DNA from 2 places in the Gottfriedia sp. S16(2024) genome. Region 1 is predicted to be linked to the other one. Evidence: a T-box and tRNA genes for the amino acid it is inferred to sense, from the RefSeq annotation. Region 1 holds a T-box; the other holds one or more tRNA genes.
What was found. A T-box is a leader RNA that pairs with one kind of tRNA and senses whether it is charged. The one in region 1 lies ahead of proS (proline--tRNA ligase), so its partner is inferred to be a tRNA-Pro.
Positions count from the first base shown of each region.

Region 1 (8,084 bases):
GAACACAAATCGAAGGATTCGTGCTCTTTTGATTATTTTACTTATAAATTTACCTAAAACTCTGTTGGTGTACCCTGATGGAAATACATCTTCCATTGACCATCTTTAAACTTCCAAATTGAATTACGTAAGGAATGTTGTTTTTTTACTTCATTAAATATTCGATAAGTCACTAAGGTAATTTCTTCTGATAATGGATGAATTTCAAAATCACTTAATGTCATTTTTACGATTCCAATGCCATTTTCTAATTGATCATCTTTATATAAAACTCTTCCTGAACTCCCGAATTCAAAAAATTCATCAGCTAGTAAATTTTTTAATTCAGTTTGTGAAGTGCGAATCTCTGGTTTAAGCAATTTTTCTTCTAACATACATAGATGCTCTTTTAAAAAATGTAAACCTTCCATCATTCATTCACCTTCTTCGTTTTATATAGATTGATTTTTAATTAGTAAGCTTTACCCCAATAAACCATTACATCCGTTTTCTTTGCACAGCATACACATGTATCAGAAATTTGTTCTTGTTCAAATGGTATACATCTAGATGTTAACCCAGCTTCTTCTTTAATTTGTTCTTCACATGCAAGATCCCCGCACCACATTGCCTTAATAAAGCCTTGTTTTTCTTCACTGATTTGTTTTAACTCATCCATAGATGTAGCTTCAAATGTTTTTTCTGTACGGTTGTTTAATGCTTTTTCGTATAGAGCTATTTGGATTTCTTCAAGTAATTTTGTAATATTTTCTTCTAAAGCGTCTAATGAAACGATCGTTTTTTCTCGCGTGTCACGTCTTACTAAAACTGCTTGATTCTTTTCGATATCTTTTGGGCCAATTTCAACACGAACTGGAATTCCTTTCATTTCATATTCGTTAAATTTCCAGCCTGGCATCTTATCAGAAGTATCAATTTTTACTCGAGCAATTTTTGAAATACGGTTTTTTAATTCAGTTGCTTTTTCAATAACGCCTTCTTTATGTTGAGCAATTGGAATGACCATTACTTGAGTTGGAGCAACTTTTGGAGGTAATACTAATCCGCTGTTATCACCGTGAACCATAATTAATGCGCCGATTACTCTTGTTGTCATACCCCAAGAAGTTTGGTGTACATATTGTCTTTTAGAGTTTTTATCTGTGTATTGAATATCAAATGCTTTTGCAAATCCATCTCCAAAGTTATGAGATGTACCACTTTGTAATGCTTTCCCATCGTGCATTAAGCTTTCAATTGTATAAGTAGCTTTTGCACCAGCGAATTTTTCTTTTTCTGTTTTTTGACCTTTAATAACAGGAATTGCTAAGAAGTCTTCTAAGAAATTAGCATAAACATTTAGCATTTGGATTGTTTCTGCTTGTGCTTCTTCAGCGGTTGCATGTGCTGTATGACCTTCTTGCCATAAGAATTCAGTCGTTCTTAAAAATGGTCTTGTTGTTTTTTCCCAACGTACAACTGAGCACCATTGATTATATAATTTTGGTAAGTCATTATAGCTTTCAACTGTTTTTGAAAAATGCTCACAAAATAGTGTTTCTGATGTAGGACGAACTGCTAATGGTTCAGCTAATTCATCGTGACCACCGTGCGTTACCCAAGCCACTTCAGGTGCAAATCCTTCTACATGATCAGCTTCTTTTTGTAATAAAGATTTAGGGATAAATAATGGCATATATACATTTTCATGATCTGTTTGTTTAAATTGAAAATCTAATTCTTTTTGGATATTTTCCCATAATGCATAACCATAAGGTCTTATAATCATACAGCCTTTAACACTTGAGTAATCGACTAATTCTGCTTTTTTTACGATATCTGTGTACCATTGTGCAAAATCAACATCCATATCTGTAATTGCTTCAACAAATTTTTTTGTAGTCATTTTCTCTACTCCTAATCATTTTTTAGAAAATAAAAAACGCGCGAGAATAATCTAGAAGGGACCATTCTCGGCGTTACCACCCTAATTACTATATAGAAAATACGAAATAAGCGAATGATAAACAAAAAACGCCATGAATGATCAAAAGGGACCATTCATGGCGTTACCACCCTACTTATTATGTAAAAGCTCTACATAATCTCTTAACATCTTTAACGGGAAAACCGCTGTAGCCTACTTTTATTTCGGTACAGAGACTCCAAGGCTGGTTCAGAATACTTGCTTTAGGAATTTGCAGCGACCATTCCCTCTCTAAAAAGCTTATAAACTTACTATTCCTTTTCTAAGTCGTTTATTAATTTAAAGTTATAATACGTGAACAAATTATATCTGTCAATGTGTATTATGCCCATTTTTTTAAAATTTCTTACATTTCTTACTATATTGCCTCATTTTTTACTTCTTTTGTTCGTTTCTTGGGTAAGGGAACTTCAGATAACAGCATCCCGCCTACAATAAAAGTCCCACCGATAATTGTTTGGATCGATAATGTTTCATTGGCAAAAAGTACTGCTGTAAATGCTGCAAAAACAGGTTCGAAAATAAAAATTAGTGCTGCTTTCGTAGAAGAAATATGTTGCTGAGCAAACATTTGAACCCAAAACGCGATACTCGTACAGAAGATTGCAGTGACAACCACTGCAAAGATGAATGTCGGATTGACCCAAAGTTCTTTTGAAAAAGAAACGGAAGTATCTTCAAAAATTAGAGAGAAAATCGTACTACTAATGCCAACTGTTGCTAGTTGAATCGTTGTAAAGGTGAGCGGATCCATTTGCTTCGTATATTTACCTGATAAAATAATATGGAATGCAAACGCAATCGACCCAATTAGTGTTAGTACATCTCCAAGATTAATAGAGAATGAATCACCTAAAGTTAAGAAACTTAGTCCTAGTAATGCAATTAAACATGCAATGACAGTAGACCAGTTTGACCGTTCTTTATAGACTAAATATAAAAGAACAGGTACTAATACAACACATAGACCAGTAATAAAACCTGATTTTGATGAAGTTGTATACTTCAATCCAAATGTTTGAAGTAAATATCCTAAAAACAACATGAATCCAATACCACTAGTAATAACGATTTGCTTTACCGTTACTTTAGTTTTTTGTTTTCTTTTTACTAGAAATGGTAAAAGGACTAAAGTTGCGAGGATAAATCGAAATGCGTTAAATGCAAACGGTTCAACGTATGCAATCGCATTTTGGACTACTACAAATGTTGTGCCCCAAAGTAATGTTACGATAATTAATGAGATGGTAGCTATTCTATCTATTCTCAGGTCTCTCATCCCCTCTCCATATAGTTGGTACCATAAAATTGGAAGTAAAGAAAACTCGTTGATTGACGAGTTTAATTGACAACTACTTTGAAATCACTTCATTGTTGCCAATTTATTCCCACTTAACCTAAAAAAAGATGTGATATTCACACATCCAAGTACTTTAAATTTTATAGGTTCCACATTAAATTATATTTTTATTTTATCATAGTGTGTAATGAATTTGTCTTATAACTGTAAAATTTCTCTATCTTATGATAGTTTTAATGGAAATTTTGTCCAAAACTTGATTTGTTTATGATTGACTCAACGAATCCTCATCCATATACTTAAATACAGAAAAATAGGAAAAGGTGATTGGATGGATTTTGAAATTACATATTTATCGTTTTATGTTGTTACTGTTGAAGGTAAAGGTGAACAATCCGATAAACGATATAAACATTTCCAAACATTAGATGAATCAATGTTTGAAGAAAGCGCATTGAAAGGCTTTTTAGAAGGGGAACTTGAACGAATTGTAAATCGAAAAGTTGAAAGACATCCAAAATCTGATTCTGTACCAACAAAGTTAGGTCATTTTATCGTCGAAGAAGGCCACTCTTTAGATTCAAATCCAAATTATAATTTATTCCAGCGAATACGTGATGCTAAATCGATTGAAGATTTTAAAGCAGAAAATGAGACTTTAGTCATAAATTACATTGATACAAGTGCAGTTCGCGGAGGAGCATTTTTAGTGATTCAGGCAAAGCTAAGAAAATATTTTGATGATCCATTCTTATTTGTACTAAAATGTGATTTTGAACCGAAAGTTGCATCCATTGCAGATGAATCTACTCTCATTAAAACAGTTGAAATGGCGATTACAACGAAAAATATGAAATCGATTCAATACCCTTATATGGAAGAATTAGGGATGATCTCAGAGAGTGAATTGAAAATACACCAAGCATCTCACGCAAGATATTTTGAAGACTTTTTAAAATTTGTTTCCTATTCCGAATCAATGCCTACAATTGTAAAATCTCAAGTAATGGAAATGGTTTACGACAAAATTGAGGACGTTTTTGAAGAGGAAAGTGTTGAAAGACAACAATTCGATGCAGCAATGGAAGTTTGGGCAGCAAGTCCTAAACGTGAAATTCAAGAGCATTTTACACCCAATGAAGTAATCGAAGCAGCGGCACAAATCGTGGAACATACACCAGAAATTGAATTATCATTTAAAGCGGATCACTTTTCTGTTAAAGGATTACTAGCTGATTTTGGTGATAACCTCCATATAGCGAAAGTAAACGGTCGATATGTCGTTATTTTAGAAGCAGATACATTGCAATTTGAGAAGGGATTTTCTCCGATTGAGTTTCTGAAGCCGGACGAATTGGATGATGTAATTGAGCGAATTGGTCAGAAAGTAAATATTCCAGGATATTGACCGATCGAATAACTCAATTAAAAAATAATGAATGTAATAAAAAATTAAAAGACAGTTGGCTATTACTAGCTAACTGTCTTTTTGATTTCATCTAAATTTCTTTAGAGAGTCGACATTTAAAATAAACGACTTAGAATCTTAGTAAAAACATTCTTGGCGGTCTTCAAATTAAATCATTTCTTAAGCATCATATATATGTTTTAATAGTGAGTTTACTTTTACATTAGCTTTTTTAATTGATAACTTAAATAAATAAGAAAACAATTTAAATATACTATATCCAATTAACGTTCCTGTAAAATTAAATAGGACGTCATTAATATCAACAACTCTAAAAGTGAAACCATTAAGTAGTCCAATAATTCCTTGTAAAGACTCAATTGTGACTCCTATTAATAATCCAGATAGGACTATTTTTTTAAATGTACTTTTTGTAATAAAAGGAAGTCCAAAACCAAATGGTATTGTCATCAAAACATTTAGTAAAGAAGTCTCAAAATCCTCCATTGTAAGATTTATAAGAGGAACTAGATTAATCGATAAATGTAATCCGATGATATCTTTATAAGTTTGAGATACATAGATTGGAAATTGAGTATAGTTTAAAACAGTACATAAATAAATATACATAATAGAGAAAAAAAGTAAATATACAATATCCTTTTTGAATTTTATCTTTAAAACAAATAATATCATTAAAAATATAATTATGAATCCATACATAATCCAACCATTAAAAAAAAATGCCTTTTCCATATAAGTGTATCTCCTTCAAATCAAACGGTATTTTTTTGAACGTTTATAAATATATATAATTATTTTTTAGAATGCCAAATAACCTATCATTTTGTTTATATAACTTAACACTTCAAATTTTAACATTTTATTACAAATTTGGAATATTTTTATATGAATTGTAGAAAATTTGTAAAAGTTATATTGTGATTTGTTGATAAACTATTATGCATGTCCTTACTAAAATAAATAGTGAGCCACAAATGCGCCCCATAATCATCATTACGTTAATTATCTACTTTCCTCTAAAAATCGTTTAATTCAAATCTATTTTCGCATCCTTCTCTCATATCCGGTCTGTCATGGTTCCTATATTGAATACATCGTTTAAAAACATGATGCTCCACCTGTACCTATACTACGATTATCCTCATGATTTCCCTCTATCATTAACTTTTAATTTTTTAAAATTAAACCTAGGCCACCAATTTATAAAATCTTACTATTCCTACTATTGTCTTTAAATCTTTCCTCTTATTAGATTTTTTTAGTTTTTTATCTTAATATAATATATGTTAACTAAAATAAATATTTAGTTGACATATAATTTAAGTTTCATTAATATGATAATAGTTATCAGAAAATTGACAGTAGGAGAATTAAAATGAAAATCAAAGAAATTACATTTGTAGCAATGTTTGCAGCAGTTATGGGTGTCCTTGGACAAGTTCCTCCGATTATGTTATCCTTTACACCAGTTCCTATTACATTACAAACACTTGGCGTTATTTTAACTGGTGGTGTTTTAGGTGCTAGATTAGGTGCACTAAGCCAAACCATCTTTTTATTACTAGTTGCAGTAGGAATGCCGCTTCTATCCGGTGGTCGTGGTGGTTTTAGTGTATTTGCGGGACCAAGTGTTGGTTATTTAATTTCATGGCCAATTACGGCTTTTGTAATTGGGTATTTATTATCTCGATTTAAAACGTTAAAATTAAAGCATGTCTTATTGATTAACTTGACTGTTGGAATTCTATTAATCTATTTAATCGGTATCCCAATTCAAGCGGTTATTATGGGAATTCCAGTTATGACAGCGGTTAAATTAAGTTTAGTTTATATTCCAGGAGATATTTTAAAAGCTATTCTTGCTTCAATTTTAGTATTCAAACTAAGACAGCAACCAGTTTTTTCAAGCTCATTGACAAAAAACTATTCAAATCAATCAGCTAAAAATATGTAAATCTTTTGGGACACTCTTGTTGTGTCTCTTTTTTATAGGGGTGATTTTAAATGGCAAATATTACAGAATCATATCAAAAAAACGCTATATTGTCGCCTGACAAAATTGCGATACATACGAGTAATCAACAAATCAGTTATAAGGAATGGAATCAATTAATTAATCAAACAGCTAATTGGCTTCACTCTCACCAATCTAAAACAATAGGTATCCTTTTACCAAATGGTATCCCGTTTTTGCAGATGTTTGCAGGAGCTTCTAAAGCGGGTTGGATCGCTGTTCCGTATGATATGAAATGGAATCTAGCGGATTTAGAAAAAAGGGTAAAGCTTTCGAATCCTTCTATCATTGTTACAACAAAAGAAATGTACAATAAGATAAATCCGATCATTCCAAATGTTAAGGTTTTAGATGATATCTTACTAGAAATTGCTAAATTTGATTCCTTATCTTCAATCGAAATAAATGAGAACCTACCTTTCTATGTGGGATTTACTTCAGGTACAACCGGTAGCCCGAAAGCATTTATTCGTTCACAAGATTCATGGGTTTCTAGTTTTGATTGCAATCGCTTTGACTTTGGATTAGATGAATCGGATCAAACTCTTATACCTGGAGCTTTAATCCATTCACATTTTCTATATGGTGCGATTAGTACCTTATATTTAGGAGGAACAGTTATTCTTTTAGAAAAATTTTCTCCTTTAAACGTAATATCACGAATCAATTCTTTTCCGATTACTACAATTTATGTTGTTCCGACAATGATTGAAGCATTAATAAAAGAAGGTATTCAAGTCGATCAATCGATGAAAATCCTTTCGTCCGGTGCTAAGTGGACCGAAAAATCCAAAATCGAATTTCGACATTTGTTTCCTGCTATGACGATTTACGAATTTTTTGGCGCTAGTGAATTAAGCTTTATTACCGTTTTGTCTGATCGAGACGGTGACCATAAGGCAAAAACTGTTGGGAAACCTTGTTATGGTGTCGAGTTACAAATTCGCAGACCAGACCAAGAGTTAGCTAAACCGAATGAAACTGGAAAAATATATGTGAAAAGTAAGTATTTAATAGATGGATATTTTGAAGAAAATCAAAGAACTATTCATTCAATTCAAGATAATGACGGTTGGGCTACTGTACATGATATGGGCTATATTGATGAAGACGGGTTTTTAACAATAAACGGTCGTGAAAAAAATATGATTCTATACGGAGGGATTAATATATTTCCTGAAGAAATCGAAAAGGTTATATCTCTTCATCCGGATGTCGAGGAAGTTGCAGTAGTTGGTCTTTCAAATCCGTATTGGGGTCAGATTGTTGCTGCAGTTATCAAAGGAAATAGTAATTCTTTTGAGCTAAAAAGATTTTGTAAGACACACTTATCAGCTTTTAAAATACCTCGTAAATGGTTTTTTCAAAATGA
Region 1 is NZ_JBFLUO010000001.1:3,820,098-3,828,181, reverse strand. Features, by position in the region: gene AB1282_RS18095 (DUF4440 domain-containing protein) at 54-410, opposite strand; gene proS (proline--tRNA ligase) at 452-1,885, opposite strand; T-box leader at 2,029-2,240, opposite strand; gene AB1282_RS18085 (DMT family transporter) at 2,325-3,245, opposite strand; gene AB1282_RS18080 (DUF3900 domain-containing protein) at 3,598-4,674, shown strand; gene AB1282_RS18075 (VanZ family protein) at 4,855-5,430, opposite strand; gene AB1282_RS18070 (biotin transporter BioY) at 6,074-6,652, shown strand; gene AB1282_RS18065 (AMP-binding protein) at 6,703-8,084, shown strand, end outside.

Region 2 (8,084 bases), 3.4 Mb from region 1:
CACCGTTTTTCTTCTTTTTCCAAGACCCTAAATGTACTTCATAAATCAAAACTGGCTCTTCATATACAGACTTTTTAAATTTCTGCTTACGATATTTTGCATCTTTCCATTTATATCCCGAAAGATCATAAACGATCGAAGCTGTGCTTGGTCGTAGTTCACTATAGAAAGCAAAAGGATCACTTTTTAATAAAACATCACCCTGTTTGGTTGATATTTCATACTTGTATATCGTCCCATGACCAATTTCGGGGATATATATCGTCCAAATCCCTTGATCGTTCAACTTTTCCATTTCATGTTCAGAACCATTCCAATTATTAAAGTCCCCAACAACTGAGACACCTTTCGCATGTGGAGCCCACACTGTAAAATTAGTTCCAACTTTATTCCCTTTTTTTACTACATGTGCCCCAAAGCATTCATGGCTATGGAATAAACTTCCCTCATGGAATAAATGCACATCAAACTCAGTTGGCCGTGTCAAAAGCAACATCCTCACCTCATTACAATCTCTTAAATTCTTCTATCTCTTAATATTCTACAAATATATATATTCACCTTGTTTTTATGCAAAAAAAATTCAAAAACTTTTTTCCGAAAATGAATAACCATTCATGAAACCGTTGTCATTATTGCACTTGTCGTAAAAATGTCGAATTTGTCGAACGAATATTTACGTATATTTATACATCGTATTTTGAAATTCCCTTGTTACAATTTGTAAAAATTTGATTTTTCATAAAATTTCATACATATTTCACACTTTTATCTCATATAAACTTTATATTTAAAAAGATTTGTAGAAGACTGTCGAATTAAGTAGAAGAATTTTTTTGGGGAAAATATTTAAAAATCAACAACATATTTTATGGAAATTCAGATGCAAAATTAAAAATAATCTCTAAACCGAATTCAATTTATACGTAATACGGAAGACCAAGCAAATATAAATGTTGATTAAAATAGTGTAATTAAATTAACTGACTTACGTTAGAGGCAATTCAACAAAAATTATTGAGATCCATTTATATAGGTTCACTTCAAACTTACTAAAGCTCGTGTCAATTTCATTATTTTCCTGAACTGACTTTAAGCTCACTTAAATAACAATCGTAATATAGTAAAAAGGATCTTCGTTTTTTACGAAAATCCTTTTTTGTCATATTCTTCAATTGCTTATTAAACTTGCATTCGTTTACTTGATGATACTACACGTGAACGAATATCTGAAATTAGAAATACACCACATAAAATGACAAGAAAACCAAACAACATTCCTAATGTAATATGTTCTTTCAAAATAAGAACTCCCCAGATCATTCCAAACACAGGAATTAAAAAAGTAACACTTAATGTTTTGGTTGGCCCAACACTTTCGATAAGATAAAAGTACAATAAATAGGCTATAGCAGTACAAAATAATGCTAATCCTAGAACTGCTAATATAGCAACTCCCGAAATTTTATCTGTAAATGCAGTAAAATTTAAAAATGTAAAAGGTAAAAGTAAAATTGCAGCACCAATTTGTTGACCTGCTGCAATTGATAGTGGTGGCACTGAAGCAAATGCTTTCTTTGCATAAACACCTGCAAGTCCATATGAAATAGTCGACAAAACTGCAAGTCCAATTGCTATTTTAACATCATAAGTAAACGGAATTGAACTCCACCCTACTAACAAAATCACTCCTATTACTCCCACTATTATTCCAATCCACTTTCGCATACTCAACTTTTCTTTCGTCCATAAAAAGACAACAAGCGCTGTAAATAATGGCGTCAAAGAGTTTAGAATGGATGACATTGAGGCTGTCAGATGCAATGCTGATGTAGCAATTAATGTAAATGGAATTGCTGCATTTAATGCCCCTATTATTAAATATTGTCTCCATCTCTTTTTAAAGTGTAATGACTTTTTAGTAATGACCAAATATAGCACCAGGGTGAACGCAGCAATTGTTACTCTTCCTTGTATTGTTAAAATTGGTCCAAAAACTGGTGAAGCTATTCGAATAAATAAAAATGAAGCTCCCCATAATGCAGCTAAGCTTAATAAAGCTATTCCATCTTTTAATTTCATTTATTTAACCCCTTTCTGAATATGGTTGGAGTGTTATGAAAATGATGACGAAACATGCTTGAAAAATGTGCCGAGCTTTTAAAGCCAAGTTTATGCGCTATTTCAGTTATAGTTTTCTCAGTATCTTGTAACAATCCTAAAGCTTCTATCATTCTTAACTTAGTTGCGTATTCTAACGGTGATAAACCTGTGGATTTTTTAAATAATCTTTGCAAGTGAAATTTACTTACTCCCACTTCCTTTGCTAACCGATCCAATGTTAAGCTATTTCGATATTCTTTTTCAATAAAATGTTTAGCTGATAAAATAATATCCTCCTCATTTGTGTGAAGTAAATCAGGGCGACACCTTTTACATGGACGGTATCCTTCGTTAATTGCCAAGGAAAATGACGGATAATATGATACATTTTCTTTTAATGGAGTTCTTGACTTACACGAAGGTTTACAACAAATACCAGTGGACTTAACTGCATATATAAACACTCCATCGTAGTTTTCATCGCATGATTCAACTGCATTCCACATGACCTCATTATTTAATCCGTTCATTTAATCACCTCATCTTTAGCTATTCACATTTTAACACTAAGATATTGCGCTTGCTTTCAATTTCTTGCTTTCTATTTCTATAGAAGAAGGATAATAGTTAATAGATCAACTGATGATGTTTAGATTTAAAATGAGTGAAAAGGATATTAGTATTGAAAAATAAGGATATGTGACCCAAATGAAGAATAATGGAAAAGAGGAATAGCAAACCCGTGGAGAGCTAGGACTACGATGTGCTGTTTCTATTACTTTATTTGTAAAATTGACAGCAAACATATTACAACTATAAGAGCTCCCTCCCTGTACATCCTAAAATGAAAGAAGAACACTCTAATATATGAAGAAAGGCGTATTCAATTAAATGTCGTTCACTAAAGTCCTAAAAAAGACAAATAAAAAACTCAGTTACCTGTGTTATCACAAATAACTGAGCTTTAGTTATGACCCGTACGGGACTCGAACCCGTGTTACCGCCGTGAAAGGGCGGTGTCTTAACCGCTTGACCAACGGGCCAAAAAAAAATATGGCAGAGAAGAAGGGATTCGAACCCTCGCACCGGTTACCCGATCTACACCCTTAGCAGGGGCGCCCCTTGAGCCACTTGGGTACTTCTCTATCATATGGCTCCGCAGGTAGGGTTCGAACCTACGACCACTCGGTTAACAGCCGAGTGCTCTACCACTGAGCTACTGCGGAAAAACTAATTATAAAAATTAATGGTGGGCCTAAATGGACTCGAACCATCGACCTCACGCTTATCAGGCGTGCGCTCTAACCAGCTGAGCTATAGGCCCATTAAATTTTATAAAAAGCGGGTGATGGGAATCGAACCCACGACCGAAGCTTGGAAGGCTTCTATTTTACCATTAAACTACACCCGCAAAATATGGGGCGACCGATGGGAATCGAACCCACGAGTGTCGGAACCACAATCCGATGCGTTAACCACTTCGCCACGACCGCCATAAAGAGTGCCGACTAGAGGACTTGAACCCCCAACCTACTGATTACAAGTCAGTTGCTCTACCAATTGAGCTAAGTCGGCTTATTATTATAATCATTTTTTTATTTAAGATGGTGGCTCGGGACGGAATCGAACCGCCGACACGAGGATTTTCAGTCCTCTGCTCTACCGACTGAGCTACCGAGCCAACTTAAATGGCGGTCCCGACCGGGATCGAACCGGCGATCTCCTGCGTGACAGGCAGGCATGTTAACCGCTACACCACGGGACCATTTGGTTGCGGGGACAGGATTTGAACCTGCGACCTTCGGGTTATGAGCCCGACGAGCTACCAGACTGCTCCACCCCGCGATAATGTGGATACTATTTAATATAGTTCCAATAAAGTTATTTTGTTAAGACCATCCCAATCTCAGGATGATTATGCAAGTAGCAGCTCGATTGGTATGCTGAAGTAATTTCTTCGAAGCATATTCGTTCGTGCTCCACCCCGCGATAATGTGGATACTAACTAAGTTAGTTCCATTTATATAAAGTTTAATAAAAATGGAGGAGTAAGAGGGATTCGAACCCCCGCGGGCTGTTACACCCCTGTCGGTTTTCAAGACCGATCCCTTCAGCCAGACTTGGGTATTACTCCATTATAAGTGGTGGACCTTGTAGGACTCGAACCTACGACCGGACGGTTATGAGCCGTCTGCTCTAACCAGCTGAGCTAAAGGTCCTTAAATAAGTAGCGGCGGAGGGAGTCGAACCCACGACCTCACGGGTATGAACCGTACGCTCTAGCCAGCTGAGCTACACCGCCATAATAAATTAATTTAAGTTCTTCAAGTGGAGCCTAGCGGGATCGAACCGCTGACCTCCTGCGTGCAAGGCAGGCGCTCTCCCAGCTGAGCTAAGGCCCCATGTTTTAAATGGTCGGGAAGACAGGATTTGAACCTGCGACCCCCTGGTCCCAAACCAGGTGCTCTACCAAGCTGAGCCACTTCCCGTTCAGAATTACAGGTGAAACAATATGGCGCGCCCGAAAGGACTCGAACCCATAACCTTTTGATCCGTAGTCAAACGCTCTATCCAATTGAGCTACGGGCGCATATTATAAAAATGGTACCGAGGGCCGGACTCGAACCGGCACGGGGTCAACCCCCGCAGGATTTTAAGTCCTGTGTGTCTGCCATTCCACCACCCCGGCAGCATATATGGAGCGGAAGACGGGGCTCGAACCCGCGACCCCAACCTTGGCAAGGTTGTATTCTACCACTGAACTACTTCCGCATATACTGTTTAACAAGATAAATGGTGCGGGTGAAGGGACTCGAACCCCCACACCGAAGTACTAGATCCTAAGTCTAGCGCGTCTGCCAATTCCGCCACACCCGCAAATATTTTCTTTTTAGAAAATGGTGAGCCATGAAGGATTCGAACCTTCGACCCTCTGATTAAAAGTCAGATGCTCTACCTACTGAGCTAATGGCTCATAAAGAGTGCCGACTAGAGGACTTGAACCCCCAACCTACTGATTACAAGTCAGTTGCTCTACCAATTGAGCTAAGTCGGCATATGGTGGAGGATGACGGGCTCGAACCGCCGACCCCCTGCTTGTAAGGCAGGTGCTCTCCCAGCTGAGCTAATCCTCCATCAAACCAAGCGACGTTCTACTCTCACAGGGGGAAACCCCCAACTACCATCGACGCTGAAGAGCTTAACTGCCGTGTTCGGTATGGGAACGGGTGTGACCTCTTCGCTATCATCACTTGATTCATTTTCTTTAGGACATTAATTATTATATCAAATTTCATTTAAAAGTCAATAACTTTCTTCGATTTTTTTTATAATAATTTTTGTACCTTCAAAACTAGATAATGTCATTATCAAACTTGTTAGTTAAGTCCTCGACCGATTAGTATCAGTCAGCTCCACGTGTCACCACGCTTCCACCTCTGACCTATCAACCTGATCGTCTCTCAGGGGTCTTACTAGCTTAACGCTATGGGAAATCTCATCTTGAGGGGGGCTTCATGCTTAGATGCTTTCAGCACTTATCCCTTCCACACATAGCTACCCAGCCATGCTCTTGGCAGAACAACTGGTACACCAGCGGTGTGTCCATCCCGGTCCTCTCGTACTAAGGACAGATCCTCTCAAATTTCCTGCGCCCACGACGGATAGGGACCGAACTGTCTCACGACGTTCTGAACCCAGCTCGCGTACCGCTTTAATGGGCGAACAGCCCAACCCTTGGGACCGACTACAGCCCCAGGATGCGATGAGCCGACATCGAGGTGCCAAACCTCCCCGTCGATGTGGACTCTTGGGGGAGATAAGCCTGTTATCCCCGGGGTAGCTTTTATCCGTTGAGCGATGGCCCTTCCATGCGGAACCACCGGATCACTAAGCCCGACTTTCGTCCCTGCTCGACTTGTAGGTCTCGCAGTCAAGCTCCCTTATGCCTTTACACTCTTCGAATGATTTCCAACCATTCTGAGGGAACCTTTGGGCGCCTCCGTTACTCTTTAGGAGGCGACCGCCCCAGTCAAACTGCCCACCTGACACTGTCTCCGAGCCGGATAACGGCTCTAGGTTAGAATTTCAATACAGCCAGGGTAGTATCCCACCGACGCCTCCACCGAAGCTAGCGCTCCGGCTTCTCAGGCTCCTACCTATCCTGTACAAGCTGTACCAAAATTCAATATCAAGCTGCAGTAAAGCTCCACGGGGTCTTTCCGTCCTGTCGCGGGTAACCTGCATCTTCACAGGTACTATAATTTCACCGAGTCTATGGTTGAGACAGTGCCCAAATCGTTACGCCTTTCGTGCGGGTCGGAACTTACCCGACAAGGAATTTCGCTACCTTAGGACCGTTATAGTTACGGCCGCCGTTTACTGGGGCTTCAATTCAGAGCTTCTCCCGTAAGGGATAACCCCTCCTCTTAACCTTCCAGCACCGGGCAGGCGTCAGCCCCTATACTTCGCCTTGCGGCTTCGCAGAGACCTGTGTTTTTGCTAAACAGTCGCTTGGGCCTTTTCACTGCGGCTCTCCCGGGCATACACCCAAAAGAGCACCCCTTCTCCCGAAGTTACGGGGTCATTTTGCCGAGTTCCTTAACCATAGTTCTCTCGCTCACCTTAGGATTCTCTCCTCGCCTACCTGTGTCGGTTTGCGGTACAGGCACCTATTTCCTCGCTAGAAGCTTTTCTTGGCAGCGTAGAATCAGGAACTTCGGTACTATATTTCCCTCGCCATCACAACTCAGCCTTATGATGTGCGGATTTGCCTACACATCAGCCTAATTGCTTGGACGCGCATATCCAGCAGCGCGCTTACCCTATCTTTCTGCGTCCCTCCATCGCTCAAACGGAAATGAGGTGGTACAGGAATATCAACCTGTTGTCCATCGCCTACGCCTTTCGGCCTCGGCTTAGGTCCTGACTAACCCTGGGAGGACGAGCCTTCCCCAGGAAACCTTAGGCATACGGTGGACGGGATTCTCACCCGTCTTTCGCTACTCATACCGGCATTCTCACTTCTAAGCGCTCCACCAGTCCTTACGATCTAGCTTCAACGCCCTTAGAACGCTCCCCTACCACTGATACCATACGGTATCAATCCGCAGCTTCGGTGATACGTTTAGCCCCGTTACATTTTCGGCGCAGAGTCACTCGACCAGTGAGCTATTACGCACTCTTTAAATGGTGGCTGCTTCTAAGCCAACATCCTGGTTGTCTAAGCAACTCCACATCCTTTTCCACTTAACGTATACTTTGGGACCTTAGCTGGCGGTCTGGGCTGTTTCCCTCTTGACCACGGATCTTATCACTCGTAGTCTGACTCCTATGGATAAGTCATTGGCATTCGGAGTTTGACTGAATTCGGTAACCCGTTGGGGGCCCCTAGTCCAATCAGTGCTCTACCTCCAAGACTCTAACACATAAGGCTAGCCCTAAAGCTATTTCGGGGAGAACCAGCTATCTCCGAGTTCGATTGGAATTTCTCCGCTACCCACACCTCATCCCCGCACTTTTCAACGTGCGTGGGTTCGGACCTCCATTCAGTGTTACCTGAACTTCATCCTGGACATGGGTAGATCACTCGGTTTCGGGTCTACGACCACGTACTATATCGCCCTATTCAGACTCGCTTTCGCTGCGGCTCCGTCTCTTCAACTTAACCTTGCACGGGATCGTAACTCGCCGGTTCATTCTACAAAAGGCACGCCATCACTCGTTAACGAGCTCTGACTATTTGTAAGCACACGGTTTCAGGTTCTCTTTCACTCCCCTTCCGGGGTGCTTTTCACCTTTCCCTCACGGTACTGGTTCACTATCGGTCACTAGGTAGTATTTAGCCTTGGGAGATGGTCCTCCCAGATTCCGACGGAATTTCACGTGTTCCGCCGTACTCAGGATCCACTCAAGAGGGAACGAGGTTTCAACTACAGGGTTTTTACCTTCTTTGACGGACCTTTCCAGGTCGCTTCATTTAC
Region 2 is NZ_JBFLUO010000001.1:411,946-420,029, forward strand. Features, by position in the region: gene glgB (1,4-alpha-glucan branching protein GlgB) at 1-496, opposite strand, end outside; gene AB1282_RS02130 (DMT family transporter) at 1,183-2,082, opposite strand; gene AB1282_RS02135 (bifunctional transcriptional activator/DNA repair enzyme AdaA) at 2,079-2,633, opposite strand; tRNA gene AB1282_RS02140 (tRNA-Glu) at 3,075-3,146, opposite strand; tRNA gene AB1282_RS02145 (tRNA-Ser) at 3,158-3,248, opposite strand; tRNA gene AB1282_RS02150 (tRNA-Asn) at 3,255-3,329, opposite strand; tRNA gene AB1282_RS02155 (tRNA-Ile) at 3,351-3,427, opposite strand; tRNA gene AB1282_RS02160 (tRNA-Gly) at 3,444-3,514, opposite strand; tRNA gene AB1282_RS02165 (tRNA-His) at 3,521-3,596, opposite strand; tRNA gene AB1282_RS02170 (tRNA-Thr) at 3,606-3,678, opposite strand; tRNA gene AB1282_RS02175 (tRNA-Phe) at 3,709-3,784, opposite strand; tRNA gene AB1282_RS02180 (tRNA-Asp) at 3,793-3,868, opposite strand; tRNA gene AB1282_RS02185 (tRNA-Met) at 3,872-3,948, opposite strand; tRNA gene AB1282_RS02190 (tRNA-Ser) at 4,145-4,237, opposite strand; tRNA gene AB1282_RS02195 (tRNA-Ile) at 4,246-4,322, opposite strand; tRNA gene AB1282_RS02200 (tRNA-Met) at 4,332-4,405, opposite strand; tRNA gene AB1282_RS02205 (tRNA-Ala) at 4,433-4,505, opposite strand; tRNA gene AB1282_RS02210 (tRNA-Pro) at 4,516-4,592, opposite strand; tRNA gene AB1282_RS02215 (tRNA-Arg) at 4,617-4,693, opposite strand; tRNA gene AB1282_RS02220 (tRNA-Leu) at 4,706-4,792, opposite strand; tRNA gene AB1282_RS02225 (tRNA-Gly) at 4,801-4,875, opposite strand; tRNA gene AB1282_RS02230 (tRNA-Leu) at 4,898-4,980, opposite strand; tRNA gene AB1282_RS02235 (tRNA-Lys) at 5,002-5,077, opposite strand; tRNA gene AB1282_RS02240 (tRNA-Thr) at 5,086-5,158, opposite strand; tRNA gene AB1282_RS02245 (tRNA-Val) at 5,162-5,237, opposite strand; rRNA gene rrf (5S ribosomal RNA) at 5,243-5,358, opposite strand; rRNA gene AB1282_RS02255 (23S ribosomal RNA) at 5,481-8,084, opposite strand, start outside.
Region 2: it has a tRNA-Pro gene. The T-box ahead of proS (proline--tRNA ligase) is inferred to sense a tRNA for this amino acid. The anticodon was not compared.